One region of the Pseudomonas sp. Tn43 genome, then DNA from elsewhere that is predicted to be linked to it. Evidence: predicted binding sites of a transcription regulator. Region 1 holds the regulator's gene; each other region holds the start of a gene.
The links. Region 1 encodes FliA, which starts transcription of late flagellar genes. Its sites were predicted from a motif close to CTAAAGTTTNNNNNNNNNNNGCCGNTAA; they were not measured.

Region 1 (8,030 bases):
GCAATTCGTCGAGCAGCGATTCGAACTCGTGATCGGAGATCAGATCGTCGCCGGCCGCTTTAGCGGTTGGCGCAGCCGGGGCCGGGGCCGCAGCAATCGCCGACTCCAATGCATCGACCGCAAAGTTGCCTTTGCCGTGCAACTGGTCGAGCAGTGCTTCGAACTCGTCGTCGGTGATGTCGGAGCTGTCGCCTGCGGCTTTCGGGGCAGATGGTGCTGCGGGCGCCGGGACCACGGCATCGACGGCGAACTGGCCTTTGCCGTGCAATTGATCGAGCAACGACTCGAACTCGGCATCGGTGATTTCGTCACTGGGCGCCGCATCGCTGGTCGGCACTGGCGCAGCCGCCGGAGCCTCGGCTTGAGCCTTGACGGCATTCAGTGAGTCCAGCAGTTGTTCGAATTCGTTATCGGTAATGTCGCCTGAGTCGCTTTCGGCGGCAGGCTCTTCCATCATTTGCGCGACAGGTGCCGCTTCATCGGCGGTTTGCGGCTCGGCCAGACGGGCCAACGCTGCAAGCAACTCAGGCGTGGCAGCCGTAATCGGGCTGCGTTCGCGAACTTCGCTGAACATGCCGTTCACCGCGTCCAGTGCCTCGAGAACCACGTCCATCAGTTCCGAGTCAACGCGTCGCTCTCCCTTGCGCAGGATGTCGAACACGTTCTCGGCGATGTGACAGCACTCCACCAACTCGTTGAGCTGGAGGAAGCCGGCGCCCCCTTTTACAGTGTGAAAACCGCGAAAAATTGCATTGAGCAAATCCGCATCATCCGGTCGGCTTTCAAGCTCGACCAGCTGTTCGGACAGTTGCTCTAGAATCTCGCCGGCCTCAACCAGGAAATCCTGAAGGATCTCTTCATCGGCGCCGAAGCTCATTAAGGGGGTGCTCCTAAAGGTCTAACCTAAAATCCAAGACTGGATAGCAAATCGTCCACATCGTCCTGACCGGACACAACGTCTTCTCTTTTATCGGCATGAATCTGCGGACCTTCACCCTGAGAGAGATGTTTTTGCGGATCTTTTTCAGCCAGCATCGCTTCACGGTCATGTTCGATACCCGCAAAGCGATCGACCTGACTGGCCATTAGCACGAGCTTGAGCAGGTTGCTTTCCACTTCGGTGACCAACTGGGTCACGCGCTTGATCACCTGGCCGGTGAGGTCCTGGTAATCCTGGGCCAGCAGAATGTCGTTGAGATTGCTCGACACGACGCGATTGTCTTCACTGCTGCGTGCCAGGAAACCCTCGACCCGCCGGGCCAGTTCACGGAACTCTTCAGCCCCGACTTCGCGACGCATGAACCGTCCCCAATCCGCGCTCAGCGCCTGGGCTTCATCGCTCAGGCTGTTGATCAGCGGCGTGGCGTTTTCCACCAGGTCCATGGTGCGGTTGGCTGCGGCCTCGGTCAGCTTGACCACATAACCCAGGCGCTCGGTGGCATCCGTGATCTGAGACACTTCCTCGGCTTGCGGCATGTGCGGGTCAATCTGGAAATTGACGATCGCGCTATGCAGCTCGCGGGTGAGCTTGCCCACTTCCTGGTACAGGCCGCGGTCACGGGTCTGGTTGAGCTCATGGATCAGTTGCACAGCGTCGCCGAACCTGCCTTTTTCAAGGCTCTCGACCAGTTCGACCGCGTGTTTTTTCAGAGTCGATTCAAAATCGCCCTGCGAAGATTCGTTATGCCCCATAGCTCCCCCGTGACGGACTGGCTTTGCACATCAACCGATGCGTTCGAAGATCTTTTCAATCTTGTCTTTCAACGCCTGAGCCGTGAATGGCTTGACCACATAACCGTTCACACCCGCCTGAGCGGCTTCGATGATTTGCTCGCGCTTGGCTTCGGCCGTGACCATCAACACCGGCAGGTGTTTGAGCTTTTCATCGGCACGCACATGGCGCAGCAGATCAATACCGGTCATGCCGGGCATGTTCCAGTCCGTTACCAGAAAGTCGATGCTCCCGCTGTTGAGGACCGGAATGGCGGTGGTGCCATCGTCAGCCTCGACCGTGTTGGTGAACCCAAGGTCACGCAACAGGTTTTTTATGATTCGCCGCATCGTTGAGAAGTCATCAACGATGAGGATTTTCATATTCTTGTCCAATTCGACCTCCAAGCAGTCTTAAAACGCGCGCAGCACCTGAACGCGCCGTTCAATCAATTCGGCGTAACACTCAACAGTTGCATGGATTACAACGGGCCGTGGCAGATGCAGCAAAATGCCGTACCCACCTCGTTCGCAGTGTCCCCACACTGCCTGTCAGCGCGCTCGCCACTCCCCCAAACGCCCCCGCAAACGGGCCGCGCACTGGCTGTGTAACTGGCTGACCCGCGATTCGCTGACCCCCAGGACCTCACCGATTTCCTTGAGGTTCAACTCTTCGTCGTAGTACAGCGCCAACACCAGTCGCTCACGCTCCGGCAAATTGGCAATCGCGTCCGCCAGCGCTGCCTGGAAGCGTTCATCTTCCAGATCGCGTGACGGCTCGAGATGAGCACTGGCGCCATCCTCGTGCAGCCCTTCGTGTTCGCCGTCCTGCAACAGATCGTCGAAACTGAATAACCGGCTGCCCAGGGTGTCGTTCAAAATCCCGTAGTAATCGTCGAGACTCAATTGGAGTTCGGCCGCAACTTCGTGATCTTTAGCGTCACGGCCGGTTTTAGCTTCAATCGAGCGAATGGCGTCGCTGACCATGCGGGTATTACGGTGAACCGAACGTGGCGCCCAGTCCCCCTTGCGCACTTCATCGAGCATCGCGCCACGGATTCGAATGCCCGCGTACGTCTCGAAGCTCGCGCCTTTGCTGGCGTCGTATTTGGTTGATACTTCAAGCAGGCCGATCATCCCGGCCTGGATCAGGTCTTCGACCTGGACACTGGCCGGCAGACGCGCCAGCAAGTGGTAGGCAATGCGTTTGACCAGTGGCGCGTAACGCTCGATCAGCTCGTACTGCGCGTCACGCGCCGACTTCTTGTAGAGGTTGTAGCCACTGGCTGTCATAGGACGGGTCCTGCGGTCTGTTGCACGAGGCGCTCGACGAAAAACTCCAGGTGCCCGCGTGGGTTGGCCGGCAGTGGCCAGGTGTCGACCTTTTGCGCAATGGCCTTGAACGCCAGGGCACATTTGGAGCGCGGGAAGGCTTCGTAGACAGCACGCTGCTTCTGCACGGCCTTGCGCACGCTTTCGTCGTAAGGCACGGCACCGACGTATTGTAAGGCGACGTCGAGGAAACGATCCGTGACCTTGGTCAACTTGGCGAACAGGTTGCGACCTTCCTGCGGGCTCTGCGCCATGTTGGCCAGGACGCGGAAACGATTCATGCCGTAGTCGCGATTCAGCAATTTGATCAGCGCGTAGGCGTCGGTAATTGACGTCGGCTCATCGCACACCACCAGCAGCACTTCCTGAGCGGCGCGAACGAAACTGACCACCGAGTCACCGATACCCGCAGCAGTGTCGATCACCAATACGTCAAGGTTGTCGCCAATGTCGCTGAACGCCTGGATCAGGCCGGCATGCTGGGCCGGGCTCAGATGAACCATGCTCTGGGTTCCGGACGCCGCCGGCACGATGCGAATACCGCCGGGCCCTTGCAACAGGACGTCGCGCAGCTCACAGCGGCCTTCAATCACGTCGGCCAACGTGCGTTTGGGTGTCAGTCCCAGCAGGACGTCGACGTTCGCCAGCCCCAGATCGGCGTCCAGCAGCATGACGCGCCGGCCGAGCTCCGCTAGAGCCAGGGACAAGTTCACTGACACGTTAGTCTTGCCGACGCCACCTTTGCCGCCGGTCACCGCGATCACCTGTACGGGATGCATGCTGCCCATGTTATTTCTTTACCTTGTCTTACTTAGACGGAGGCCACATTACTGGCTGCGCGTTCACCAACTGAACAATGCATGGCAGACCATCGATGTAGGTACAAAAACTGTTCATTAGCACCTCAGCCAACCTGCTTGGTCGGGCTGTGGTAAATATCAGCGAACATGTCAGCCATGGCTTCTTCGCTGGGTTCTTCCTGCATTTGCACGCTAACGGCGCGACTGACCAGCTGATGACGACGCGGCAGATGCAAATCATCCGGGATCCGCGGGCCATCGGTGAGGTAAGCCACCGGCAGTTCATGACTGATGGCCAGGCTCAACACCTCGCCCAAGCTTGCCGTTTCATCCAGTTTAGTCAGGATGCAGCCGGCGAGGCCGCAACGTTTGTAACTGTGATAAGCGGCGGTTAGAACCTGTTTCTGGCTGGTGGTTGCCAAGACCAGATAATTTTTTGATTTGATGCCCCGTCCGGCCAGACTTTCGAGCTGCATGCGCAGTGCCGGGTCGCTGGCCTGAAGGCCGGCGGTATCGATCAGCACCACGCGTTTGCGCAGCAAAGGCTCCAGCGCCTGCACCAGCGATTGGCCCGGGTCGACGTGGGTCACCGACACATTGAGGATGCGGCCCAGGGTCTTGAGCTGTTCCTGAGCGCCGATGCGATAGCTGTCCATGCTCACCAGCGCGATGTTTTGCGCGCCGTACTTGAGCACATAACGCGCTGCGAGCTTGGCCAGTGTGGTGGTCTTGCCCATGCCGGCCGGGCCAACCATGGCAATCACACCCCCCTCCTCCAACGGCTCGACTTCCGGCGTGGCGATCATCCGCGCCAGGTGCGCGAGCAACATGCGCCAGGCCTGCCGAGGCTCTTCGATATCGGTGATCAGTGCCAGCAGATCGCGCGACAACGGGCCGGACAGACCGATGCGTTGCAGGCGACGCCAGAGATTGGCCTGGGCCGGACGGCTGCCTTGCAGCTGATTCCAGGCCAGCGAGCCGAGTTGCACTTCCATCAGCTCACGCAAGCTGTTGAGCTCGAAACGCATCGAATCGAAGGCTCGCGGATCAACTGCGCCGGAGGCTGGCGCGGGGGCGGGTGCAGCACGACGAGGTTCAGCGTAAGTCGGTTCGATCAGCGGCTCGGCGGCGGTCAGCGGCAGGCCGGCGAACAATTGGCGATTGGTGCTGTTGTCGCTCTCGCCATCGCTACGCAGGCTCAGTTCGGCCTGGGCGGTCACGATCCGCGACTGGGTCTTGCGCAGCTCATCCTCCAGTTCCATGTTCGGAACACGCGGGGCCAGCGCCGACAATTTGTAATCCAGGGCAGCCGTCAGCTCGACACCGCCGGCGATCCGGCGATTGCCAATGATGGCGGCATCAGCGCCCAGCTCATCACGAACCAGCTTCATGGCCTGACGCATATCGGCGGCGAAAAAACGCTTAACTTGCATAAACCACTACCTCAGCCGTTGGGCCCTACTGTCGCAACGATGGTCACTTGCTTGTTGTCAGGAATTTCCTGGTAAGCCAACACATGCAAACCCGGTACTGCCAGCCGACCGAATCGCGAGAGCATCGCGCGAACCGGACCGGCCACCAGCAGAATCACCGGTTGACCTTGCATCTCTTGACGCTGCGCCGCTTCGATCAACGAACGTTGCAGCTTCTCTGCCATGCTTGGCTCCAGCAGAACGCCCTCTTCCGAGCCTTGTCCTGCTTTCTGAAGACTATTGAGCAATATTTGTTCCAACCTTGGCTCCAAGGTGATCACAGGCAGCTGCGACTCAGTGCCTACAATGCTTTGCACGATTGCACGGGATACGCCGACGCGCACCGCGGCCACCAAAGCGGCAGTATCTTGACTCTTGGCGGCGTTGTTCGCGATGGCTTCGGCGATGCTGCGAATGTCCCGTACCGGCACCTGTTCGGCCAGCAATGCCTGCAAGACCTTGAGCAACTGCGACAGCGAAACCACCCCCGGCACCAGTTCTTCGGCCAGTTTCGGCGAGCTTTTGGCCAGCAATTGCATGAGTTGCTGGACTTCTTCGTGGCCAATCAGCTCGCTGGAGTGCTTGTACAAAATCTGGTTCAAATGGGTTGCCACTACCGTACTGGCATCGACCACGGTGTAACCGAGCGATTGCGCCTGGGCCCGTTGGCTGATTTCGATCCAGACCGCCTCCAGGCCAAAAGCCGGATCTTTGGCGGTAATGCCATTGAGCGTGCCGTAGACCTGACCCGGGTTGATCGCCAGTTCGCGGTCCGGGTAAATCTCGGCCTCGGCCAGGATCACGCCCATCAGGGTCAGGCGGTAGGCGCTTGGCGCCAGATCGAGGTTGTCACGGATATGCACAGTGGGCATCAGGAAACCCAGGTCCTGGGAGAGCTTTTTACGCACACCCTTGATCCGCGCCAGCAACTGACCACCCTGGTTGCGATCCACCAACGGAATCAGGCGGTAACCGACTTCCAGGCCAATCATGTCGATCGGGGTCACGTCATCCCAGCCAAGCTCCTTGGTTTCCTGGGCGCGGGACGGCGATGGCAGCAGCTCCTGCTGACGCTTGACCTCTTGCAGGGCCTGAAGCTTGACTGTGTTCTGCTTCTTCCAGAACAGGTAAGCGCCGCCGGCTGCCAAGGCGGCCATGCTGAGAAAGGAGAAGTGCGGCATGCCCGGCACCAGGCCCATCACCGCCATCAAGCCAGCGGCCACTGCCAAGGCTTTCGGCGAGGCGAACATCTGACGATTGATCTGCTTGCCCATGTCTTCCGAGCCGGAAGCACGGGTCACCATGATCGCAGCGGCAGTCGACAACAACAGTGATGGCAATTGCGCCACCAAACCGTCACCGATGGTCAACAAGGCATACACCCGACCGGCATCGCCAAAGGTCATGCCGTGCTGGAAGATACCGACCGCCATGCCGCCGATCAGGTTGATGAACAGAATCAGCAGGCCGGCGATGGCGTCACCGCGCACGAACTTGCTGGCACCGTCCATGGAACCGTAGAACTCGGCTTCCTGGGCCACTTCCATCCGGCGCAATTTCGCCTGGTTCTGGTCGATCAGGCCGGCGTTCAAGTCGGCGTCGATCGCCATCTGTTTACCCGGCATTGCGTCGAGGGTGAAACGCGCGCTCACCTCGGAAATCCGCCCGGCACCCTTGGTCACTACGACGAAGTTGATGATCATCAAAATCGCGAAGACCACGATACCGACCACGTAGTTACCGCCGATCACCACCTCACCGAAGGCCTGAATCACCTTACCGGCGGCGGCATGGCCATCCTGACCGTGGAGCATTACCACTCGCGTCGAGGCCACGTTCAACGCCAGTCGCAGCAACGTCGCCACCAGCAGAATGGTCGGGAACACGGCAAAATCCAGCGGCCGCAAGGCGTACACGCAGACCAGCAACACGACGATGGACAAGGCAATGTTGAAGGTGAAAAACACGTCCAGCAGGAACGGCGGCACTGGCAACATCATCATGGCCAGCATGACCAGCAGCAACAGCGGCACGCCCAGATTGCCCCGACTGAGGTCGGCAACGTTTGTGCGTGCAGTGTTGATTAACTGAGAGCGATCCACCGGTTTTCCCCGTTCCTTTAAAGCAAATCTTTGACGCCTGAAGCAGGCGCAGAGCGGCTATTGCAAGAAGCCTTCCAACTTTTGCCGGGGTTTGGAATAGAGGTGTTTTCAAGTGCGGAAGATCAAAAGATCGCAGCCTCGTTGCACTCGACAGCTCCTACAGGGCGCAAGCAGGGGCTGCGTAGGAGCTGTCGAGTGCAACGAGGCTGCGATCTTTCCGCGTTTAGGAATCGCGGCGCAAATCCGCTGGAATCGGCAAATCATCCTGGAGCGGGTCCGGACGCTTGCCCTTGCCCGCGCGGTACTGGCGAATCTGGTAGACGTAGGCCAATACCTGAGCGACCGCCAGATACAACCCACCGGGGATTTCCTGCTCCAGCTCCGTGGAGTAGTAGATCGAACGCGCCAGTGCCGGCGACTCAAGCAGCAGCACATTGTTGGCCACGGCGATTTCGCGGATTTTCAAGGCCAGGAAATCACTCCCCTTGGCCAACAGCACCGGCGCATTGCCTTTGTCCGGGTCGTACTTGAGGGCTACGGCGTAGTGAGTCGGGTTGGTGATGACCACGTCGGCCTCGGGAATGGCCGCCATCATCCGCCGCTGCGACATCTCG
Region 2 (8,030 bases), on a different contig from region 1:
TGGGTCGGGATGGTGAAGTTGTACATCGGCGCGGCAATCACCACGGCATCGGCGGCGATGAATTCGGCCAGGGCCTGCGCGCTCAGATCGGCTTCGTGTTGTTGCGCGGCGTTGCGCAGCTCTGCGGCAGTGCCGGCGGCGACCAGGGTACTGGCGGAGAAATGGCTGATGGCATCAGCGGCCAGGTCGCGGTAAGTCACCACAACGCCAGGCTCGGCAGCTTGCCAGGTTTTGACGACTTCGCCGCTCAACTGACGGGAAGCCGAGTTGTCACCCAGAATGCTCGAATCGATATGCAGTAATTTCATGTGGGATCTCCAAAGTAAGGATCGCCACCGGGCGATCTGATGGAGACAATCCTATCGACGAAACCAATGGCTGATTAGTCGGTATTAATGCGATAGTTCGTCCCATTGATAGAACAGTCGAGTATTCATTCGATGCAAGATCTCAACGACCTCTACTATTTCGCCAAGGTGGTCGAAGCCGGTGGCTTTGCTGCAGCGGGGCGTTTGCTGGGGATTCCCAAGTCGCGATTGTCGCGGCGCATCGCTGAGCTGGAAGAGCGCCTGGGCGCACGCCTGCTGCAACGCACCACCCGCCAACTCAACCTCACCGCCGTGGGCGAGCGTTACTTGCGCCATTGTCAGGCGATGCTGCTGGAAGCCGAAATGGCCGACGAAGCGGTGGCCAGCATGTCCAGCGAACCCCGGGGGCGCTTGCGAGTGTCCTGCCCCGTAGGGTTGGCCCACGAAATGCTGCCTGAAGTCATCAGTCACTTCCTGGAGAAATTTCCCCAGGTTCAACTGGAAGTCATGCTGCTCAACCGTCGGGTTGACCTGATCAACGAGGGCGTCGACGTTGCCTTGAGAGTGCGGGATCTGGGTGATGAAGATCCATTGCTGGTGACCCGTCGCCTGCGTCAGGCCCAGATGCTGATGGTTGCCAGCCCGGCATTTTTGCGGGGCCATGAAATCAATCATCCCGAAGACCTGAAAAACCTGCCCGTGCTCGGCGCTCTGGAGGCCGATCGCATGGTGCACATCCGTATGCTTGATCAACAGGGCAAAAGCTACGACCTGAACCTCGAGGCACGTTTGGGCTGCGAAGATTTCATCGTGCGCAAAGCCTGCACCCTCAGTGGCCAGGGCTTTACTCTGCTGCCAATGATGTATTGCGAGCAAGAGCTGGAAAACGGTTCGCTGGTGCAACTATTGCCCGACTGGTCATTGCCGGGCGGCTGGCTGCAAGCCGTCTACCCTCATCGACGCGGGGTGATGCCGGCGGTGCGTGCATGGATTGACCATTTGATCGAATCATTCAATGTTTGCGGGGACAGACTGTTATGAAAGCGGGACGAATGAGCGAAGAGGATGTCGCGCAATACTGCCTGGCGTTGCCCGGTGCGCGGGAAGATTACAAGTGGGGTGGCGTGCGGGTGTTTTCGATTGCCGGGAACAAGATGTTTGCCTTGCAGAACCTGCGGGGGCAGTCCCTGGCTTTCAAGGTCGACAAAGACCTGTTCCTTGGCCATTGCGACCGGCCGGGCATTCACCCGGCGCCGTATCTGGCCCGGGCCCAGTGGATCATCATGGAAACGCCCTACCCGCTGGGCACCGAAGAACTGCAAGGCTTGCTGCAACGCTCCCACCAATTGGTGGTGAGCAAGTTGCCCAAGCGCACGCAGGTCGGCTTGCTGCTTTAAAGCGCTTTAAGGCAACGCAAACAGGTTAGCGCCCAGAAACAACTGATCGATCCAGAACACTTGATGCATCAGCACGATGAGCCAGAACACCACCTGAAACGAGATTTTGCGGGTCTTGTGCCGAAACGCTTGCTGGGCCAGCAAAGCGCCCGGCCAACCACCCGCCAGCTCCACCGCGTGCAAGACGTTCTCCGGCGTGCGCCAATGGTCGACGCGGGCCTTGCGCTTGTCGCTCCAGTACAGGAAAAACGCCAGCACGCTGACCATGCCGTAGGCCACCAGGGGAATCACCGACACCCCGCGCAGCCACATCGACACCGCACCAAACAACGGCACTGCACACAGCACAACGAACACCAGCAGTTTCAGCCGCAGGTGCTGAACGGCGCCTGCGGGCTTGCGCCCGCGGTTATTGTTGCGCGCATTGGAATCGCTCATGGCTTGACCGCGGTCCAGTCGACCCAACCGAATTGCCAGGTGGCCAGGATCAGCAGGCCGAACGCAATGCGATACCAGGCGAATGTCGCGTAACTGTGGCTGGCAATGAAGATCAGCAGCCCCCGGACAGCAATCATCGCGCAGATAAAGGCCGTGACGAACCCGATGGCGAATACCGGAAAATCAGCCGGCACAAACAGGTCGCGGTATTTGTAACCCGAGTACACCGCCGCGCCGACCATCGTTGGCATGGCCAGGAAGAACGAGAACTCGGTGGCCGTTTTGCGCGACAACCCGAACAGCAAACCACCGATGATCGTCGAGCCGGAACGCGAGGTTCCGGGAATCATCGCCAGGCACTGGGCGAAGCCGACTTTGAGCGCGTCTTTCCAGGTTATGTCATCGACGCTTTCAGCATGCACTTCATGCTGGCGACGTTCGGCCCACAACATCACAACCCCGCCCACGACCAATGCGCTGGCCACGGTAATCGGGTTGAACAGGTACTCGTGGATCAGATCGGCGAAAATCACCCCCAACACCACCGCCGGCAGGAAAGCGATTAACAGGTTCGCGGTAAAACGCCGAGCGCCGGGCTGCGTCGGCAAGCCAATGACCACGTCGAAGATCTTGCGGCGAAACTGCCAGACCACCGCCAGGATCGCGCCGAGCTGAATGATAATGTTGAAGGCCATGGCGCGCTCGCCGCCGAAACCGAGCAAATCCGCCACAATGATCTGGTGCCCGGTACTGGAAATGGGCAAGAACTCCGTCAGCCCTTCTACCACGCCTAAAATCAATGCCTGAAAGGCCGTCCAAAGATCCATCAATCCCCCAAGAAACAATGCCCCCAGGCATGCTCCGTCAATAATTTATAAACGTTAACTGCGCTCAACCGTAGCTGAATCCCCGCGCGCACAAGCTCCACGCAAATCGGTAAAAATGGCGTGAAAAAAAGACTTGGGCTCAGGTTTTTCAGTGCGGGGCCGAAATCCTATCAGACACGCCTCATTTACGCTGCCGCGTAATAGGACCTGAGTCGCATGGGCCCGGTCGGCAAAGTGTGGCTGGATGCTGGCGATCGTTTATGACAAGAACAAGAAACCGGAGTAACCGCGTTATGAACAGCTTGCGCAATGTGTCGATCAGCCGACGCCTGTGGCTCATCTTGATCGTGGCCGTGGTGATGCTATTGACGTTGGGCGTGTTGATGCTCAAGCAGATTCACGACGACCTCTATCAGGCCAAGGCCCAAAAGACTCAACATGTGGTGCAGACCGCCAGTGGCATCCTCACCTATTACCACGGCCTGGAAACTGCCGGCACGCTCACCCGCGATGCCGCGCAAAAGCAGGCACTGAATACCGTGCGCGGTTTGCGCTACGACCAGAATGACTATTTCTGGATCAACGATCTGACGCCCGTCATGATCATGCACCCGACCAATCCCAAACTTGATGGCCAGAATCTCTCGACGATCCGCGACCCCGACGGTTTCGCACTGTTCAACGAGATGGTCGCCATCGCCAAGGCCAAGGGTGCCGGCATGGTCGACTATCGTTGGCCAAAACCGGGCGCCAGCGCACCGGTGGAAAAAACCTCCTACGTGAAACTGTTCGAGCCCTGGGGTTGGGTGATCGGGTCCGGCGTGTACATTGATGACATGCAGGCCGAATTTCATGGCCAAGTCTGGAAGGCCTCTTTCGTGGGGCTGGTGATTGCCCTGATCATGGCCCTGCTGGTGATCATGATTGCCCGCAGCATCGTGCGTCCGCTCCAGGAAACCGTGAACGCCATGGCCAATATCGCCAGCGGTGAAAGCGACCTGACCCGCAGCCTCGATACCCACGGCCAGGACGAAGTCACGCAATTGGCCCGGCATTTCAACGCCTTTACCGCCAAACTGCGTGTGGTGATCTGTCAGCTGCAAGTGTCCGCCGGTGCGCTGGGCCAGTCTTCCAATGAACTGGGCAACGATGCCGCGCAAGCCCGGCAACGCAGCCAGCAACAGTCGCAGCAGATGGAACTGGTGGCGACCGCGATTAACGAAGTGACCTACGGCGTGCAGGATGTGGCCAAGAACGCCGAACACGCAGCCAGTGAAATGCGCAATGCCGAGTCTCAGGCGCAACAGGGCCAGGTCAATATCGATGGCAGCTTGCAGCAGATCGACCAGCTGTCGTCGACCATCGATCAAGCCGTCGAAGTGATTCGTACGCTGGCCGCCGAAAGCACGCAAATCGGCAGCGTTCTGGAAGTGATTCGCTCCATCGCCGAGCAAACCAACCTGCTGGCCCTCAACGCCGCCATCGAAGCCGCCCGGGCCGGAGAGCAAGGACGCGGGTTTGCGGTGGTCGCCGATGAAGTGCGCCTGTTGGCCCAGCGTACTCAGAAATCGACGGCGGAAATCCAGTCGATGATCGAACGCCTGCAAAGCCATTCCGAAGCGGCGGTCAAGGTGATTGGCGACAGCAGCCGTGCCTCGCAACTGACCATCGAACAGGCCGGCCTGGCCGGTGCCAGCCTGAATGCCATTGGCCAGGCCTTGCGCAATCTCAATGGCTTGAATGCGTCGATTGCCAGCGCAACATTGCAACAGGCCCACGTGGTGGAGGACATCAACCAGAACGTAACCCAGGCCGCAGGCTTGTCCCACAGCACGGCACTGGCGGCTGAGCAGTCGAGCGTGTCCAGCGTTCATCTCAAGGAGTTGAGCGAACAGTTGAACGGGTTGCTCAAGCAGTTTCGGGTGTAACTCTTCTGTGCGCCCGGCATTGCCTCCCTTGTAGGAGCGAGGCTTGCCCGCGAACAACGCACCACGGTTTTTTTGATACTTCGCGTCATCGTTCTTCGCGGGCAAGCCTCGCTCCTACAGGGGGCAAGTCCCCCATTCCCCACAATCCGGGTACAATTCGCTCCCCCTCATTTTCACGACACCAAGGAACCTCCATGTCCGGGCTTGAACTGTTTGCTGCCGCCCTCGGCGTGATTGCCGTCTGGTTGACGGTCAAACAGAATCCCTGGTGCTGGCCGATCGGGCTGGTCATGGTGCTGCTGTATAGCTGGATCTTTTTCGAAGTGAAACTGTATTCGGACATGCTGCTGCAAGTGATCTACGCCGGTTTGCAGATCTACGGCTGGTGGCAGTGGACCCAGGGGACCGCGACTCATGGCAAGCGGCATGTCAGCCTGCTCGATGGCAAATCCGTTGCGCTCGGACTGGCCGTCGGCGCAGTCGGCAGTTTGCTGCTGGGCGCCGCGATGGCCCACTGGACCGATGCCGCGCAACCCTGGCTCGATGCGGCACTGACCGGTTTCAGCCTGGTGGCGCAGTTATGGATGGCGCAAAAACGTCTGCAATGCTGGCCGCTGTGGATCGCACTGGACATCATTTTTGTTGGCCTGTTCATCTATAAAGCGCTGTACCTGACGGCGGGTCTTTATGGGGCGTTCGCACTGCTGGCGGTGCATGGCTGGCGGACATGGCGCACCGACCCGGCGTTGCGCACATGAAAGTTCTGGTACTGACGGGACCTGAATCCAGCGGCAAGAGCTGGCTGGCCGCCGAACTGCAACAGCAATTCGGTGGTGTTCTGGTGGGTGAATACGTGCGCTGGTTCATTGAGCAGCAAGCGCGAGACACCTGCCCGGCCGATATCCCCGAAATCGCCCGCGGTCAGCTGCAATGGGAAGACGACGCTCGCGCCATGAGGCCGTCGTTGCTGATCCTCGATACTCATTTGTTGAGCAATATGCTCTGGAGCGAAACCTTGTTTGGCGATTGCCCGGCCTGGCTCGAACAAGCGCTGCTGGCTCGGCACTATGACTTGCACTTGCTGCTATCGCCCGAACTGGTCGGCTGGAGCGATGACGGTCAGCGGTGTCAGCCTGAGCTGGAGGAACGTCGGGCTTTTTTCAATGCGACTCAAGCATGGCTGGAACAGCATCGACAACCTGTTCAAGTGCTTCACGGCGATTGGGCCGAACGCCGGTTACAGGCACTGCAAGCCGTCACGCTGCTGCTCGGGCGCTGACCTCTCTATTTCGGCGCTCCCACAGGGATTGCGCTTGACTTGACTGGCTGGCACACGCCTCAAGCATTTGTTGCAGTAATTTTTCAAATACGTCCGTTTCTGAAACACCGCCCCCTCCCCAACAACCCGTTTCAACGCCAGTCACCGTCTTGTCATGCGAAGTGTTAGAGCGTTGATACATCTGGCACAAAGCTTGGATCCAGTGCTATTGCAATCTCTTATCACTATTGCCTCCCAACGGTTGTCTCAGACCTGAAACATCATTTCATCGATTCGCTAGCGTTGATCGATAACCCTTTGAATCAAAACAACAATCAAAAACCGGCACAGCTTTCGCTCACTCCTTCGCAACGTTGATTGGAACAGCCCCATCAAAAGAAGGAATTGCCGCCGTGGGGACATTGGAAAACCGCATTTTCAGCCTGCTATTGATCGGATGTGCGCTGGGTTCAAGTGTCAGCCTGCCCGTTCAGGCTGACAACGGCATCATTATCATCAAGCGTGATGTCCAGCCGCGCATGGCAACCCGTGCACCGGTGATGCCCGACCCTGATCCCACGACCGCCAATGCCAACCCATCCAGACAAGTCCTCAGACAAACGAACGAGTTGAGCGACGGCGACTTTGCCAATGTCGCCAGTGGTGCCGGTATTTCCCGTCTGGTCACTCAAGGCCCCCACAACAACCTGGGTGGCAATATCACCAACCAGGCCCAGCTTTCCAACCTCCCAGCCGGACGTTCGGGAAACTCGGGCAACGGTATTGCCAACATGGTCAATTCAAATGTCCAGCAAGGCCTGGGTGCCCTGAAAGTCATCACGGGAGACCGTTGAGATGAACCGTACGCTGCTGCTGTTGGTCCTGTTTTGCAGTGCATCGACCTTTGCCCAGTCTCCGGTCATCAATAACGCCGAAATCGACGGTTCGGGCATACGGCACCAGGGCAACCTCTCGGTCAACCAGGCTGCAGGCGATCAGCAGCAACAGGCCAACGCCCGGGCCATCGCCATTGGCAACAACGCCAGCGCCACCACCCAGATTCGCCAACGGTTGCGTTCGCAGGTCGACCCCAGGATGGATGCAAGATCCAGCATTCAAGGCGACTCCTTCAGCCACGGCAACGGTGTACTGGGCGTCAACCAGAGCGCAGGCGCCAGCAACCAGCAAGCCAATGCCCTGCGGATAAGTATCAGTTCACAGCCGCAAAGTATCGACGACAGCGTCCTCATGCAGCAGAACGTGACGCTGATCAACGACTCCGATCCAACTGACTCTGCACCAGGCAATCGCCAGGTCGCTACCAGCGACCAGGCCTTCACCGGTAGCCGTGGGGTGATCCAGTTGAATCAGAGCTCCGGGGTGGGAAACCGAATGGCCAACACCCTGAGCGTACGGGTCATGGATTGATCCAAACAGGTAGATACAACACTTAACCTAAAATAAGTACGGAGAATCACCATGAAACCTTCGATGGCACTCAAGCCTCTGGTTTTCGCAATTGCTGCGGTCATGGCTGTTGCTGTACAAGCTGGGCAGCGTGACAACGACGACCATCACCACCATGGTCATAAACCCCCTCCTCCAACAAAGATCCCTGTCTATGCGACGGCCGAAGCGTGGGATAACCAGAGCAGTACCGGCAACCGCATCCGTAATGAGGGGACGGTCAACGAAGCTGAAATGAACAGCTCTGCCACAGGCGCCAGCGGCAACGTCGGCGTCAACGTGGCGGCAGGTAGTGGCAACCAGCAAGACAACGCGTCCGCCATCGCCAATGCTGCCTCAAACTCCAGTCAGGACAACAGCTTCGTGTTCGGCACGGCGACAGCCACCGCCGACGTCACGCAATACAG
Region 3 (8,030 bases), on a different contig from region 1:
TCGAACTCGACGGCGACAGCGGCGTGCTGCTGGAACTGGCGGCAATCCTTCAGGACCTCGAACTGGACTGGGAATACGAACTCTCGCGCTGGCTGGGACCTGTGGCCACGCACCTGATTGGCGGTCATCTGCGCAGTCGCGCACGTTGGTATCAGCAAGGATTCGCCAGCCTTAACCAGAACCTGGGTGAATACCTGGCCGAAGAATCCCGCGCCCTGGTCGGTCAGCGTGAAGCTGACGCCCGTTTTAATGAACTGGACCAGATCAAACTCGATCTGGAACGTCTCGAGGCGCGTTTCCAGCGCCTTTCCCGATCCCTCGACCCAAGCGATAACGCATGAAGCTGCTTGCCGTCCGCCGTTTGTTGCGCATCCAGCGCGTTGTGATTCGCTACCGCCTCGATGACTTGCTGTTCGCCCTGCCACTGCCCTGGTTTTTGCTGGCGCTGCGCTATGCCTTGCCGTGGCGCTGGTTTCCGCGCAAAACACTGGACCTGAGCCGTGGCGCGCGACTGCGCCTTGCGTTGCAGGACCTGGGGCCGATTTTCATCAAGTTCGGCCAGATTCTTTCGACGCGCCGCGACCTGCTGCCCGAAGACATCGCCGATGAACTGATGAAGCTGCAGGACCGCGTGCCGCCCTTCGACTCGCAAGTGTCGATCCGGCTGATCGAAGAGCAGCTCGGCAAAAAAATCAGCGAAGTCTTCAGCCGCTTCGACGTTGAACCGCTGGCCTCGGCCTCGGTGGCGCAAGTGCACGCCGCGCAGCTGAAAACCGGTGAAGAAGTCGTCGTCAAAGTGATCCGCCCGGGCCTGAAACCGATCATTGCCCAAGACCTGGCGTGGCTGTTCATCCTCGCCCGCGCCGCAGAAAAACTCTCCGCCGATGCTCGCCTGCTGCACCCGGTGGACGTGGTCAGCGACTACGAAAAAACCATCTACGACGAACTCGACCTGCTGCGCGAGGCGGCTAACGCCAGCCAGTTGAAGCGCAACTTCGAAGGCTCGCCATTGCTCTATGTGCCGCAAGTCTTTTGGGACTGGTGCCGGCCGAAGGTGCTGGTGATGGAGCGCATCTACGGGATTCAGGTCACCGACCTCGCAACACTGGCCGACCAGCGCACCGACATGAAAATGCTCGCCGAGCGTGGTGTGGAGATCTTCTTCACCCAGGTGTTCCGCGACAGCTTCTTCCATGCCGACATGCACCCCGGCAACATCTTCGTCAGCACCGTGCAACCGTGGAGCCCGCAGTACATTGCGATCGACTGCGGCATCGTCGGCAGCCTGACCCCGGAAGACCAGGACTATCTGGCGCGTAACCTGTTCGCGTTCTTCAAACGCGATTACCGGCGTGTCGCGCAGTTGCACATCGATTCGGGCTGGGTGCCGGCGGAAACCAAACTCAATGAGTTCGAAGCAGCGATCCGTACCGTGTGCGAGCCGATCTTCGAAAAACCGTTAAAAGATATTTCCTTCGGCCAGGTACTGATGCGCCTGTTCCAGACCGCTCGACGCTTCAACATGGAAGTGCAACCGCAGTTGGTCCTGCTGCAAAAAACCTTGTTGAACATCGAAGGTCTGGGCCGTCAGTTGTACCCGGACCTGGATCTGTGGAATACCGCCCAGCCGTTCCTCGAGCGCTGGATGCGCGAGCGCGTCAGCCCCAAAGCCTTGTTAAGCAACGCGCAGAGCCAGTTCGAGCAGATCCCGCATCTGGCCAACATGGCCCGCGACCTGCTCGAGCGCATGTCACAGCCCCATGCCAACGACCCGCCACCCCCTTGGCACAAACGCAAGGACGACTGGTTCCTGCGTCTGCTCGGCACTGCTCATCTGGCCGGTGGCACGATACTCGCCGCCGGCGGCCCGCTGAACGAATTGGGGCATTGGCCCGCCGGTATCATGGTGGCGGTCGGCTTGTATCTGGTCGTTCGTCGATAGCAGTAATCAGCTGCAAGTTATAAGCTGCAAGCTTCAAGCGTCGGGTTCAAGAACTTAAAACTCTCAACACTGGCACAACGCAACATTGCCTTTACTTGCGGCTTGAAGCTTGTAGCTTGTAGCTGCTTCAGGAACTGAAGATGAAAAACTGGCTGGACGAGATCAAGTGGGACGCCGATGGCCTGGTGCCGGCGATTGCCCAGGATCACAAGACCGGACGCGTCCTGATGATGGCCTGGATGAACCGCGAAGCGCTGCAATTAACCGTTGCCGAGAACCGTGCCATTTACTGGTCACGTTCCCGTGGCAAGCTGTGGCGCAAGGGCGAAGAGTCCGGCCACGTGCAAACCCTGCATGAGATGCGCCTGGACTGCGACGCTGACGTGATCATCCTGATGGTCGAGCAGATCGGCGACATCGCCTGCCACACAGGCCGTCAGAGCTGCTTCTATCGCGTCTTCGAAAACGGCGACTGGAAAACCGTCGATCCGGTGCTGAAAGACCCGCACGCTATCTACTGCGCAGGACATACCCATGAGTGACACCCTGACCCGTCTGGCCCAGGTGCTGGAAGAGCGCAAAGGCGCCGCCGCCGATAGCTCGTATGTTGCCAGCCTGTATCACAAGGGCTTGAACAAGATTCTGGAAAAAGTCGGCGAAGAGTCGGTCGAAACCATCATTGCCGCCAAGGATGCCGCCATCAGCGGTGACTGCAGCGATGTGATCTACGAGACCGCCGATCTGTGGTTCCACAGCATGGTCATGCTCGCCCAACTGGGGCAGCATCCACAGGCTGTGCTCGATGAACTGGACCGTCGCTTCGGTCTGTCCGGACACGCCGAGAAAGCCTCTCGCCCGTCCGCCTGAACACTATTAGAGAGGAACACAACATGGGCATTTTTGACTGGAAACACTGGGTCGTCATCCTGATTGTCGTGGTGCTGGTGTTCGGCACCAAGAAACTGAAAAACCTCGGCACTGACGTGGGCGAGTCGATCAAGGGCTTTCGTAAAGCCATGAACGACGACGAGAAACCGGCCGACCCGACAGCAACCCCGGCCCAACCGGTTCCGCCTGTCCAGCCACAGGCCACAACGTCGGTGAACCCGCCGCACACCATCGACGTGCAGGCGCAAAAAGTCGAAGAGCCGATCCGCAAAGACTCGTGAGCACTGACTAATGTTTGGTATCAGCTTCTCTGAACTGCTGCTCGTCGGCCTCGTCGCCCTGCTGGTGCTGGGCCCCGAGCGTCTGCCGGGTGCTGCGCGCACCGCAGGCCTGTGGGTCGGGCGGCTGAAGCGCAGCTTCAACGCGATCAAACAGGAAGTTGAACGTGAAATCGGTGCCGACGAGATTCGCCGGCAACTGCACAACGAGCACATTCTGTCCCTGGAGCAGGAGGCGCGGAAGATCTTCACGCCGACTCAACAGGAGCCGACGCCGGTGGAACCTGTGGCGACGCAGACGATTCATGCGCCGACAGCTGACGCTACACCGGTGGTGGCAGCCGCTGAACCTGCACCTGCCATTCCAGTAGAAGCTGTTGCTCCTGCCGCCGCGCCGACAACGCCGGCACCTCATGACCCAACATTGCCGCCGCGAGCCCCATGAGCGATCTCCCTGAAAACGACCAGCACATGCCGCTGGTTTCGCACCTCACCGAGTTGCGCACCCGTCTGCTGCGCTGTGTAGCGGCGATATTCATCATCTTCGCCGGGCTGTTCGCCTTCACCCAGCAGATCTACACCTTCGTCTCCACGCCGCTGCGCCAATACCTGCCGGCGGGCGCAACGATGATCGCCACTGACGTGTCATCGCCGTTCCTGACGCCGCTGAAACTGACCATGATGGTCTCGCTGTTCCTGGCGATCCCGGTGATCCTGCACCAGATCTGGGGCTTTATCGCGCCGGGCCTGTACAAGCATGAGAAGCGCATCGCGGTGCCGTTGCTGGTCTCCAGCATTCTGCTGTTCTACACCGGCATGGCCTTCGCCTATTTCCTGGTGTTCCCGCTGATCTTCAAGTTCTTCGCCGCCGCCACCCCGGCCGGCGTGGAAATGATGACCGACATCACCAGCTACCTCGATTTCGTCATGACGCTGTTCTTCGCTTTCGGCGTGGCGTTCGAGATTCCGGTGGCTGTGGTGTTGCTGGTGTGGATCGGCGTGGTCAACGTCGCCTATCTGAAGAAAATCCGCCCGTATGTGATCATCGGTTGCTTCGTGGTCGGCATGATCCTGACACCGCCGGACATCTTCTCGCAGACGTTGCTGGCCGTTCCGATGTGGTTGCTGTTCGAGATCGGCATCCTGTTCGGCAGTTTGATCAGCAAGCGTGGCGATCATCCGGACGATCAACCGGCTGACGATCACAACGACCAGCCGCCAGCGACCCAAGCGTGAACCTGCTGCTCCTCGAAGAGGCCGATTTCATTGCGGCCGACCGGGCGATCCTGCGCGATCGACGGTTGACCCACATGCAGGAAGTCCACCGCTCGGTGGTCGGCGACAGCCTGCGGGTCGGGCGTATCGGCGGCTTGATGGGCTCGGCCGAATTGCTGCGCCTGGACGCCGATGAAGCCGAGTTGCGCGTCACCCTCGACCAGCCACCACCGCCCAAGCTGCCGCTGACGTTGGTGCTGGCTTTGCCGCGACCGAAAATGCTCCGTCGCGTGTTTCAGACCGTCGCCGCCATGGGCGTGCCGCGCATCGTGCTGGTGAACAGCTACCGCGTCGAGAAGAGCTTCTGGCAAACCCCGTTCCTGGAACCCGAAGCGATTCGCGAGCAATTGATCCTGGGCCTTGAACAAGCCCGGGACAGCGTGTTGCCGGAAATCATCATCGAAAAACGCTTCAAGCCCTTTGTCGAAGACCGTTTGCCAGCCATGACCGAAGGCACCCTGGGCCTGGTCGGTCATCCCGGTAATTACCCACCCTGCCCTCGCGGCCTGGACGAGCCGGTGACGTTGGCCATCGGCCCCGAAGGCGGCTGGATTCCTTACGAAATCGATTTGCTGGCCAAGGCCGGCCTGCAACCGGTGCAACTTGGCGAGCGCATCCTGCGAGTAGAAACTGCCGTTACGGCGCTGCTCTCGCGGCTGTTTTAACGTCCAAACATCACACCTGTGGCGACGGGGCAACCTGTAGGAGCGAGGCTTGCCCGCGAAGAACGATGACGCGTCATGCCTGAAAAACCGCGGTGCATTCTTCGCGGGCAAGCCTCGCTCCTACAGGATCTTCGTCGCTCAAATTTCTTAACATTGGGGCAACCCCCTCGCCACCCGAGCATTGCGCCGCGCCTACAGAATCTCGCCTGCCTGCCGATACAGCCCCCATAAAACCAATTAATGGTCCGAGGGGGTTGCAGCATGTACCGTTGGCTAGCCGAGAAACTGGGAAACGTAAGCGTCAATCGCAAACTGGGTGTCGGCTTCGGTCTGGTGCTGCTTCTGACCTTGGTGATCACCTTTACCGGCTGGACGGGCCTGAGCGGTGTGATCAGCCGTGGCGATACACTGGGGTTTATCTCCAGCCTCAATGAGCTGACCAAAGACCTGCGCCTCGCCCGCCTGGATTACGACATGCGCCGTGGCGAACAAGGCCCGGGCGCCGTCAACGAGCTGATCGGCCAACTCGAGACCGGCCTGAAAACCGCCCGCACGCTGATCGAACAGCCTGCCGAAGTGGCAATGATCGATCAGCAATTGGCCGCGGTCAGCGAGTACAAACGCGCTTTCGCGGACATGATTCAAGCCACCGCCACCCGCGAAGATGCTCGCAGCAAATTGGGCGCCACTGCCGACAACGCTGTCGCCCGGGTCGCTGAAGTCGAAAAATCCATGCTCCAGGGCGACAGTGTCGCCCAGTTCAACAGCGTGATCGAACTGAGCAAACTGATTCAGCAAGCGCGTTTCCAGGTTCGCGGCTACACCTACAGTGGCAAGCCCGAAGCCGAGCAGCCGGCGCTGGACGCCATTGGCAATGCTCTGAAGAACCTCGAAAGCCTGCCCTCTCAACTGCCGGAACAACACATCACCAACCTGCAACAAGCGACCGACTCGCTCAAAGCCTATCGCGCGGCGGTCAGCCAGTTCCGCGACTCCCAGATCGCCAGCGCTGCCGCCCTCAAACGCATGAGCGGGCAAGGCGACATTCTGTTCGAGGTCAGCAAAAAGCTCACCGTCTCGCAAACTCTCGTGCGTGACACCGATGCGGCACATGCCAAAAACCTGCTGCTGTTGGCCACCGTCCTGGCGTCAGCCTTTGGTTTGTTCGCGGCTTGGGCCATCACTCGCCAGATCATCATTCCCCTGAGCCAGACCCTCAAAGTGGCCGAGCGTGTCGCCGACGGCGACCTGACTCACAACCTGACTTCCGAACGTCAGGACGAACTGGGCCAGCTGCAACGCGCCATGCAGAGCATGACCCTGGGCCTGCGGGAACTGATCGGCGGTATCAGCGACGGCGTGACCCAGATCGCCAGTGCCGCTGAAGAGCTGTCCGCCGTTACCGAACAAACCAGCGCGGGGGTCAACAGCCAGAAGGTCGAGACCGATCAAGTGGCCACCGCCATGCACGAAATGACCGCCACTGTGCAGGAAGTCGCGCGCAACGCCGAGGAAGCGTCCGAAGCTGCCGTCGCCGCCGACCAGCAGGCCCGCGAGGGTGACAAGGTGGTAGGCGAAGCCATCGCCCAGATCGAGCGCCTGGCCGTGGAAGTCGGCAACTCCACCGCCGCCATGGGCGATCTGAAACGCGAAAGCGACAAGATCGGCAGCGTGCTCGACGTGATCAAGTCGGTAGCCCAACAAACCAACCTGTTGGCACTCAACGCCGCCATCGAAGCCGCCCGGGCCGGTGAGGCCGGGCGTGGTTTTGCGGTGGTCGCCGACGAGGTCCGCAGCCTGGCCCAGCGCACCCAGAAGTCCACCGAAGAAATCGAAGAGCTGATCGTCGGCCTGCAAACCGGTACTCAGCAGGTCGCGACCATCATGGACACCAGCCGCAGCCTGACCGACAGCAGCGTCGAATTGACCCGCCGCGCCGGCGGTTCGCTGGAAAGCATCACTCGCACCGTATCGGCGATCCAGTCAATGAACCAGCAGATTGCTGCCGCTGCCGAGCAACAGAGCGCAGTGGCCGAAGAGATCAACCGTAGCGTGCTGAACGTACGGGATGTGTCCGAGCAGACCTCGGCCGCCAGCGAAGAGACCGCGGCCTCCAGCGTCGAGCTGGCGCGGTTGGGGACGCATTTGCAGATGCTGGTGGGGCGGTTCAAGGTTTGAGCTGATGCGGGTATCCCGGTGCGCTTGGAACCGGGGTGATGCAATCGCGGGCAAGCCCGCTCCCACAGGATCCTGCTATCCATGTAGGAGCGAGGCTTGCCCGCGAAGGCTTCTCCACCGTTCTCACAGAATTTGCGCCCGCCCCAAAAAGCAGCAGGCGAAAAAAAGCCCCGCTTCCTTTCGAAAGCGGGGCTTTTCATCAGGCCAACTGCGGCTGCACGCTCACAGGCTTGAGCGGCAACAGCGGCGCATGAGGATCGGCATTCACCGATGTGCGCCAGGCTTGCAGCCACTCAGCGTGGCCTTCGTTCCAGACTTGCTCATGCAAGCGACCCAATGCCACCGGATCACTGAGCAGGGCCACACGTTCGTTGTTGGTCAACCCGGCAGGCCCGACCTTGATCGCATGACGAACCCGCTCGATGCGTAACCCTTCGATCGGCTCGGCCTGACGGTGACGAGACGTCGCCAGTGCACACGCCAAAGCGTTCTGCTGAGGATCGACCACTGACCGGACGAAGCCGTCGTTCAGTGCATGCCAACGGTTTTCGTGGGTGTACTGATCGGTCGCCAGCAATTCCTGTGGCGGGGCATATTCCTCAGGAATCAGGAACAGGCTTTCGTCACGGGACTTCAGGCCCAGGCCGACACGACTGGAAATCACGGATACCGGGATCGACAGCATCAGCGAACCGACGATCGGCACCAGCCACCACAGGAAGCTCGGGTTCAGCCAGATCACCAACAGAGCCCAGAAGAAGCCCAGCAAGGTTTGCGGGCCGTGGCGCTTGACCGCTTCGCCCC
Region 4 (8,030 bases), on a different contig from region 1:
TGTCCGCAATCACCGAGCGAGCGATGGCCGGTGAGCTGGATTTTCGCGCCAGTTTCAAGGAGCGTCTGGCCTTGTTGCAAGGTCTGGATATCAGTGTGCTGGAATCCATCGGCGCCTCACTGCGTTTGACCGAAGGCGCCGAAACCCTGTTTGCCGAACTTAAGCGTCTTGGTTACAAGACGGCAATTCTGTCGGGCGGCTTCAGCTACTTCGCCAAGCAACTGCAGGCCAAGCTGGGCATCGATTACGTGTTCGCCAACGAACTGGCGGTGGTCGATGGCAAAGTTACCGGCGTGGCGGTCGAGCCGATTGTCGATGCGCAGCGCAAGGCGGATCTGCTGCGTGAGCTGGCGCATAAGGAAGGCTTGCGTCTGGAACAGACGATTGCCGTCGGTGACGGTGCCAACGACCTGCCGATGCTGGCGATTGCCGGGCTGGGTGTGGCATTCCGTGCCAAACCGCTGGTCAAGCAATCGGCGAAACAGGCGATTTCCACCCTCGGGCTGGATGGCGTGCTGTATCTGCTGGGGTTCCGGGACCGCGACGGGCAGCTCTAAGAAGATCAAAAGATCGCAGCCTTCGGCAGCTCCTACATGGGTATGTGAACGCCAGTAGGAGCTGCCGAAGGCTGCGATCTTTTGCTTTTGGGCTCCCCGTTACAGCGACTTCCACAACGAATCGAATTCTTCCGCTACCCCGGCCACGCTGCTCCCCGCGGCGTTTTCGTTTCCGGCAGTCCCAAGCGAGCGGCAGGCAAACAGATTGAAGCTGTTGGTGCTCGCTACCCGGCGCTCCAGCCTGGCCCGGCGTTCCTCGCCGTTGGTATTGATCAACACCTTATTGCCTTCCTGGAACGGCAGGCGCGGCGTGAGCAGAGTGGCCGGCAGGTCAATGGCGCTGATGGCGGGCAGCAATAGCCCGCGCAAGTACTGACTATGCTCGCCGTGGGATCGGATCAGTTGCAGGCCGCAGGGTTCGGCGTAAGGCGCGACTTGCTCGATACCCATCTGCGTGCCGCCGCCCCGTACCTGGCGGATCCAGCGCACCGTTGCAATGCTCCAGCCTTGGCCGGCAATATCCTCCAGACCCACTATCTCACCGGTCTGCAGCTCGGCGGGCACTGCGCCAGGCCAGGCCAGGCAATAACCACCAGGGCTGTGATTGATCACCGGCAGCACATAGGTCGGGAAATGCTGCTGGCGGTCAGTCGCCTCATGACTGTCATCGTTTTGGAAATGTGGGTATTCAATCTCTTCATAGGGCAGCAACGTATCTGCGGTGCCATGAGGCGCGGCGTCGAAGGCCTGGCTCCATTGGTCTTTGGCGCGAGCTGTGGGGTTGCTCGCCGAAAACCGCGCGGGGCGGGCGCCGGGTTTTTTCAGGATGTCGTTGAAGGGGCGTCGCCCGCCCACATAAAAGTGCAAAGCGCTCATGCCCACGCACAGGGTCAACGTGCCATGCCCGACAGTGCGATGGAAACTGCGCTCGGCAGCCTGGCCCCAGGCGGCATGCAGGTGTTGCAGCGTATCCAGATTCAGCCCCGCAGGCACGAGCAGCGACGATACTTTGTCGGCCGTCTGCTGCAGATGGTTTTCGATAGCCACGACCAAGGGGTGCGGGTCGATCCCCAGCAAATTCTCCTGTTGTTCGGTGGAGAATTTGGAGCGGTAGCGCGGCCCGGTATCGAGATTCGGGGCGATGGCAAACAGCCCGTTGTCGGGTTTGGCCGGTTGCAGCTTGATCCACTGGCTCCAGGGTTCGAGCACCTCGGCGAGCCGGGCGATCTGGTTCTGGCGCAGTTGATTGCAGCGTGAAGCCCCTAGCAGAAGGGCGACGACGTAGGTTTGCTCGATGCTCAGCTTTTGCGTCTGGCTGGCCAGTTCATCGCGCACATTCAGATTTTGCAGTTGGAACTGACAGCCAATCCGATACAGCTGATGCAGTTCCAGCCACAGATTTTCGGGCACCGGGCAATAGAGTTCGGTGGCGCGGATCAATGCGCCGTTCAGGCAATGGATTGCCCGCTGCAAAGCCTGGGTCAGCAGCGGCGCGCGGTCTTTGCTCAAGCGCGGCGTGACGCGAATGACGATTTGCTTGTAGCCGATCGCCAAATGGCTCTGCAGTGCCTGGCACAGGTTGGCGACCTTGCGCGAGCGCTCATCGAGCACAATCGCCTGATGCAGGAAATGCCGCTCCAGGTGTTTGCAGACGTAATACACCTCGGGCCGCAACAGTTCGAGCAATTGCAGGCGATTGTCGCTGGGGGTGAGCAGTTGATTCAGTTCGCTCAAGCCTTGATACAACTGGCGAGCAGTCTCGCCGATGTTGGCTTTGGGCAGGTTGGCGATCCAGCGCTTGAGGTCGCGAGGCGTGGCTTCGCAGAAAGACAAACGCGACTGTGTCGGGATTGGTGCGCGTAGCAGCAAGACGGGATTGGTCTCATTCATGCCGTAAACAAACTCCGACCGGGAAATGGGCAGTGAATGACTTGACTGTAGCAGCTATGAACGGGGAGGGAGTATCGCGATATTTACGTCACGCTTGCCTTCGTAGGCGCTGTCGAAGGCTGCGATTTTTTTTCAGAGCGCGCCGAAGATCAAGATCAAAAGATCGCAGCCTTCGGCAGCTCCTACAGGGGGATACGCCGCCCGGAAGAAAAATCCGTTGCGGCGACTCAGGATCAGGCGCTTGGCAAGCCGATGCCCTGGCCCATCTGCACTGGCGAAAGAGCGCCCAGCCCTTCAGCCCATTTCACTTGATCCGGCCCGAACAGCACGACCGCCGTAGAACCGAGTTTGAAGCGACCCAGTTCCGCGCCTTTCTCCAGATGGATCGGCGCACGAGCCGCTTCGTCGTAGCGGAAGGTTTTCAGCTCGCGCTTGGGCGGCGTGATCAGCCCGGCCCAGACAGTTTCGATCGACGCCACAATCATTGCGCCTACCAGTACCACGGCCATAGGGCCACGTTCGGTGTCGAAAATGCACGCCACACGCTCGTTGCGAGCGAACAGCTCCGGTACGTTTTCAGCAGTGGTCTGGTTGACCGAGAAGATGCGGCCGGGGATATAGACCATCTCACGCAGAGTGCCAGCCAGCGGCATATGCACGCGGTGGTAATCCTTGGGCGACAGGTAAATGGTGGCGAAATCGCCGCCCATGAATGGCGCTGCGTTGGCCGCGTCACCACCGAGCAGTTCCAGCACGCTGAAGCTGTGGCCCTTGGCCTGGAAAACGCGACCGTGTTCGATCGGGCCGAGCTGGCTGACGGCACCGTCGGCCGGGCTGAGGATCGCCCCTGGGGTTGGGTCCAGCGGACGGGCATCGTCTTTCAAGGCGCGGGTGAAGAACGCATTGAAGTGCTCGTAAGCCGTCAGGTCTTCGACCAGTGCCTGGGACATGTCCACTTGATAACGCTTGGCGAACCAGGCAGTTAAGGCATTCTTGAACCAGCGCACGCGGCATTCGGCAATGCAGCCGGCCAGTCGCGAGAGCAAGTGATGGGGCAGCAGGTATTGGCTAAGGATAAACAAACGCTTATTCATTGACTGTCCTTGAAAAACTTAAATCTCTACGGGCGTGTCGGGATGGTTGCCCCATTCGCCCCAAGAGCCGGCGTAACCTTTGACTCGCGGATAACCGAGCGACTTGGCTACTAGATACGTGAAGCCAGAACGGTGGTGAGTCTGGCAGTGGGTAATGACTTCTTTGTCTTTGCTGATACCAAGTTGTTCCAGGATTTTTGGCATGTCGGTGCGGATGCGCAGGTTGCGCGTCGGATCCATGCCAGCTGTCCATTCGAAATTGACCGCGCCCGGAATGTGCCCGCCCTTGGCCGCCAGCACTTTATCGCCAGAGTATTCCAGCGGTCCGCGTGCGTCCCAGATTGCCAGGTCAGCGGCACCGAGACGGCTTTGCAGGTATTCGCGGGTGGCGATGGGTTCGTCGTGCAGGGTCAGGGCAACCGGGCCGCCGACCGCTGGCGGGATCTGGATCGACATGGGCATGCCTTCTGCGAGCCAGGCCGTCAGACCACCGTTGAGATAGTGGTAATGGCGGTGGCCGATGACATCCAGTAGCCAGATAAAGCGCCCGGCCCAGCCGCCGCCTTCGTCGTCATAGACGACATAGACCGCATCGGGGTTATGGCCCAGTTCACCGAACAATGCTTCAAGCGCGGCTTGGGTCGGCAGCAGGCCTGGCGCAGGCGCCTGACCCAGTTGAGTACGTTTTGGGTCGACAAAGCGTGCCCCGGGGATATGCCCGGCGGCATAGCGGGCGCTGCTGGTCAGGTCCACCAGAATCAGTTCGCGGGAGTCGAGACGCGGGAGCAGCTCGCTCGGCTCGATCACCAGCGCCAAGCCAGAGAAGTCAGACATGTGAGGTCTCCAGAGCACAAAGGGGGAGGATTGTAGCGCAGCGTCACGAAGGCCTGTTATCAGTTATTTCTGCACGGGCTTGTGGCGAGGGGGCTTGCCCCCGTTGGACTGCGAAGCAGTCCTAAAACCTACAACCTCATTCTGCCAGGCACACTGCATCCACTGGATTTGCGACTGCTTCGCAGCCGAACGGGGGCAAGCCCCCTCGCCACAAACACTGCATTTGGCACGTCCTTTTCTTAACTGACTAGCATCAGGCTCTAGCGGTGGCTAAAACTGTGCAGGGCTTTTTCAATGCATTGCGCGGTTTTGCCGAACGCTTGCACGGTGATTTCCGAGAACGGCCCGCCGCCCTGATCCGCCACCACGATCATGATCACCCGACCATTGTTGACCAGAGAACGCAGCAGCAGGTGTTCACCGCTGAACAGCGAACGCAGGCTGGCCGGCAACAGGGCGGAGAATTGGGCGTTGTTGGCCGGCGTCAGGCGCACCTGAGCCTGTTGGGCGAGCAGACGCTGCAGCACCGGACTCTGGCTGACCGCCAGGTTCAGTCCGGCCACTTCCTTGGGCAGCCCGGCAATCTGGTGCACACGCAGATTGGCGTGCGTGCGGTCAGCCATCAGGATCATTACCCGCCGCATGCCACACGCCACCAGGGCGTCTCGAGCCGATGTGGTCAAGTGCATGGCATTGGTAAATCGGCTCGGCTCCAGCAGCAACTCGGCACATTGTTTACGCCACTTCGCCAAGTCTTCGGCGGTGGGTGCCGGGGCCGGTAGCAAACCGGCATGAACGCGGTTCATGCCCTGCGGCCAGATCAGTGATTCGGCCGGGTGCCAGAGGTCCGGCATGGCATGTTGCCGAGCGCTGTTGGCGGCCTGTTGGTGCAACTGCTGCTGCACTTCATCCATCGGCATTTGCAGATAAAGGCTGGTCAGGTACTGCCAGCGTTCACAGTGAGGCCTGTCCCAGGCCTGTTGTGCCGACAACGCCAGACCATTGGCCAGCAACACGGTGTTGGCGGGCTGGTTGAGCCAGCGCCGCAACGTCGGGTCATCATCAAGACGGTTCTGTTGGCGTAGCGGGTGTTCATCGTCACGTGCGATGCGTAGAACTTTCACCAGTTCGCGTTGTTCGCTCCGCAGCAGCCGATAACCCTGCTGGACCCAGATCGGCAAACGCCAGACATCCACCAGCGCCAGACAGATTTCCAGCAGACGCACGCCGAATAATTGCTTTTCGACATTGCGTGCCGACTCGCCTTTATGGATGACCCGCAGCTCCCATTCTTCCAGCAGCTGCGGATGGGTCAATGCCATGGGCCACAGTGGCGAAAGAAACAGCAGGCTGCCCCAGTGAATGTCCTGCCACAACCGCGCCAGGCGACCGGCAAAAAAACCGTTGGCCTGTTGGGTGGCATGCTGACTGATCAACTGAAGCTGGCGCAGTGCAGCAGGGATCTGCGATTGCGGTTCGGCGGGCAAGCGCTCGAGCAACTCTTCGGTGCGTTTTAAACCGAGGCGATTGATTGCCACTTCAAGATTTTCAGCTGGCGTACTCATGCTGCCATGGGTGTGGCGATTGGCTTCGCGAATCACACTCAAGGCCAGGGCCGGACTGTCTTGCATCATTTCGGCAATCTCGCGCAGCGAGCTGCGGCTATCGCGGATGGCTTTGCAGACGCGGTCATGACTGGCTTGCGGAACCGGCAGGCGCACACCATCGAGCAGCTTGACCCAGCCTTCGAGGGTGGTCGGTTTTGGCATTGGGACGTTCGTTTCGTTAGCCATGTCTGGACGCTGCTTTACCTATCCCTGCGTGGGCCAAATTGGCTTTTCGCCTTAACGGGCTATAGTCTGGCGCAGTTTTGCCGATAAGGAGAAGAAGAGATTTTTTAACTTCCGAATATGACCTTGAACCCGACTCAGTAAGTGCTCTCCTACCTATGGCTAAAATTATCGGCATCATCGTCGTATTCGCGAGCGTGCTCGGCGGATACGTGCTTTCCCACGGCAAGATTGCCGCTCTCATTCAGCCTTTCGAGGTGATGATTATCGGTGGCGCGGCCCTTGGTGCATTCCTGCAAGCCAACCCCGGTCATATGACGATGCATGTGCTCAAGAAATCCTTGGGCATGTTCAGTTCGCGTTTCAACCACACCTTTTACCTGGAAGTGTTGGGGCTGATTTACGAGATCCTCAACAAGAGCCGTCGCGAAGGCATGATGGCGATCGAAGGCGACATCGAAGATGCTGCCGCGAGCCCGATCTTCGCCAAGTACCCGGCAGTCCTGAAAGATGACCGCATGACCGCGTACATCTGCGATTACCTGCGCATCATGTCTTCCGGCAACATGGCTCCCCATGAGCTGGAAGGCTTGTTCGACATGGAACTGACCAGCCTCAAGGAAGACCTGGACCACCCCTCCCACGCGGTTAACGGCATCGCCGATGCCATGCCGGGTTTCGGTATCGTTGCGGCGGTATTGGGTATTGTGGTGACCATGGCTTCGCTGGGTGAAAGCGACCAGAAAATGATTGGCTTGCACGTAGGTGCGGCGCTGGTAGGTACCTTCTTCGGTATTCTCGCGGCCTATGGATTCTTTGGCCCGCTGGCCCATGCGCTGGGCCACGACGCCAAGGAAGAACTGAACGTCTACGAAGCCATCAAGGCCTCGCTGGTGGCTTCGGCTTCCGGCATGCCGCCATCGCTGGCAGTGGAATTCGGTCGCAAGGTTCTGTACCCCGCGCACCGTCCTAGCTTCGCTGAGCTGGAACAAGCGGTTCGCGGTCGCTAAGTCATGGAAAATAACCAGCCGATCATCATCAAGCGTGTCAAAAAGTACGCGGGCGGGCATCACGGGGGCTCCTGGAAAATCGCCTTCGCGGACTTCGCGACGGCGATGATGGCGTTCTTCCTGGTGTTGTGGCTGTTGTCCACGGCAACGCCGGAACAGAAGATTGCCATTGCCGGTTACTTCAAGGACCCGGTCGGTTTCAGCGAAAGCGGCACGCCATACATCATCGATCTGGGCGGCTCGCCGACCCTGGCGCCGGACAACACCCTCAACCCCGAGGTGAAATCCCAGCCTCAGCCAGACAAGGTGACTATCGACGCCGAACAGGTCGAAGGCATGGCCGAGCAGGTCGAGAAAGAGCGCCTGGAATTGCTGCTGCAAGAGTTGCAGAACAAGGTCGAAGAAAACCCGCAACTGCAGAAGTTTAAGGATCAGATCCTCTTCGAGATCACACAGGATGGTTTGCGCATCCAGATCGTGGACGCCGAAAACCGCCCGATGTTCGACTCCGGCAGTGCGCGTCTGAAACCATATTTCGAAGACATTCTGCTGGCCATGGCCGACACCATCAAAGCGGTGCCGAACAAGATCAGCATCAGCGGCCACACCGATGCCAAGCCGTACTCGGGCACCGGCGATTTCGGCAACTGGGAACTCTCGGCCAATCGCGCGAACGCGGCTCGCCGGGCATTGATCGCCGGCAGCTATCCGGACGCTCAAGTAGCGCGAGTCGTGGGTTATGCCTCGTCGGCGCTGTTCGATCGGGAAAACCCGTTCAACCCGGTCAACCGCCGCATCGACATCGTCGTGCTGACCAAAAAAGCCCAGCGTGCCATCGAAGGTTCGCAAGGTGCC

Region 2: FHW68_RS00150 (methyl-accepting chemotaxis protein) is a predicted target of FliA. The motif match lies at 3,109-3,136, and genes of this name have one in related genera.
Region 3: FHW68_RS15115 (methyl-accepting chemotaxis protein) is a predicted target of FliA. The motif match lies at 5,241-5,268, and genes of this name have one in related genera.
Region 4: motA (flagellar motor stator protein MotA) is a predicted target of FliA. The motif match lies at 6,228-6,255, and genes of this name have one in related genera.

The regions. Positions count from the first base shown of each region.
Region 1 covers NZ_JACHYG010000003.1:49,284-57,313, forward strand. Annotated here, with positions in the region: gene FHW68_RS08735 (chemotaxis protein CheA) at 1-877, opposite strand, end outside; gene FHW68_RS08740 (protein phosphatase CheZ) at 904-1,692, opposite strand; gene FHW68_RS08745 (chemotaxis response regulator CheY) at 1,723-2,094, opposite strand; gene fliA (RNA polymerase sigma factor FliA) at 2,263-3,003, opposite strand; gene fleN (flagellar synthesis regulator FleN) at 3,000-3,830, opposite strand; gene flhF (flagellar biosynthesis protein FlhF) at 3,947-5,275, opposite strand; gene flhA (flagellar biosynthesis protein FlhA) at 5,287-7,416, opposite strand; gene flhB (flagellar biosynthesis protein FlhB) at 7,640-8,030, opposite strand, start outside.
Region 2 covers NZ_JACHYG010000001.1:25,862-33,891, forward strand. Annotated here, with positions in the region: gene FHW68_RS00125 (FMN-dependent NADH-azoreductase) at 1-308, opposite strand, end outside; gene FHW68_RS00130 (LysR substrate-binding domain-containing protein) at 441-1,349, shown strand; gene FHW68_RS00135 (MmcQ/YjbR family DNA-binding protein) at 1,346-1,705, shown strand; gene FHW68_RS00140 (DUF1294 domain-containing protein) at 1,712-2,143, opposite strand; gene FHW68_RS00145 (undecaprenyl-diphosphate phosphatase) at 2,140-2,970, opposite strand; gene FHW68_RS00150 (methyl-accepting chemotaxis protein) at 3,264-4,898, shown strand; gene pnuC (nicotinamide riboside transporter PnuC) at 5,093-5,656, shown strand; gene FHW68_RS00160 (AAA family ATPase) at 5,653-6,177, shown strand; gene FHW68_RS00165 (hypothetical protein) at 6,570-7,010, shown strand; gene FHW68_RS00170 (adhesin) at 7,012-7,584, shown strand; gene FHW68_RS00175 (heme utilization protein) at 7,636-8,030, shown strand, end outside.
Region 3 covers NZ_JACHYG010000005.1:128,856-136,885, reverse strand. Annotated here, with positions in the region: gene FHW68_RS15155 (SCP2 domain-containing protein) at 1-341, shown strand, start outside; gene ubiB (ubiquinone biosynthesis regulatory protein kinase UbiB) at 338-1,942, shown strand; gene hisI (phosphoribosyl-AMP cyclohydrolase) at 2,083-2,484, shown strand; gene FHW68_RS15140 (phosphoribosyl-ATP diphosphatase) at 2,477-2,809, shown strand; gene FHW68_RS15135 (twin-arginine translocase TatA/TatE family subunit) at 2,833-3,111, shown strand; gene tatB (Sec-independent protein translocase protein TatB) at 3,122-3,553, shown strand; gene tatC (twin-arginine translocase subunit TatC) at 3,550-4,344, shown strand; gene FHW68_RS15120 (16S rRNA (uracil(1498)-N(3))-methyltransferase) at 4,341-5,048, shown strand; gene FHW68_RS15115 (methyl-accepting chemotaxis protein) at 5,310-7,226, shown strand; gene mdoH (glucans biosynthesis glucosyltransferase MdoH) at 7,426-8,030, opposite strand, start outside.
Region 4 covers NZ_JACHYG010000005.1:289,341-297,370, forward strand. Annotated here, with positions in the region: gene serB (phosphoserine phosphatase SerB) at 1-557, shown strand, start outside; gene FHW68_RS15760 (molecular chaperone) at 657-2,447, opposite strand; gene asd (archaetidylserine decarboxylase) at 2,681-3,541, opposite strand; gene FHW68_RS15770 (rhodanese-like domain-containing protein) at 3,560-4,375, opposite strand; gene FHW68_RS15775 (HDOD domain-containing protein) at 4,636-6,168, opposite strand; gene motA (flagellar motor stator protein MotA) at 6,324-7,175, shown strand; gene motB (flagellar motor protein MotB) at 7,179-8,030, shown strand, end outside.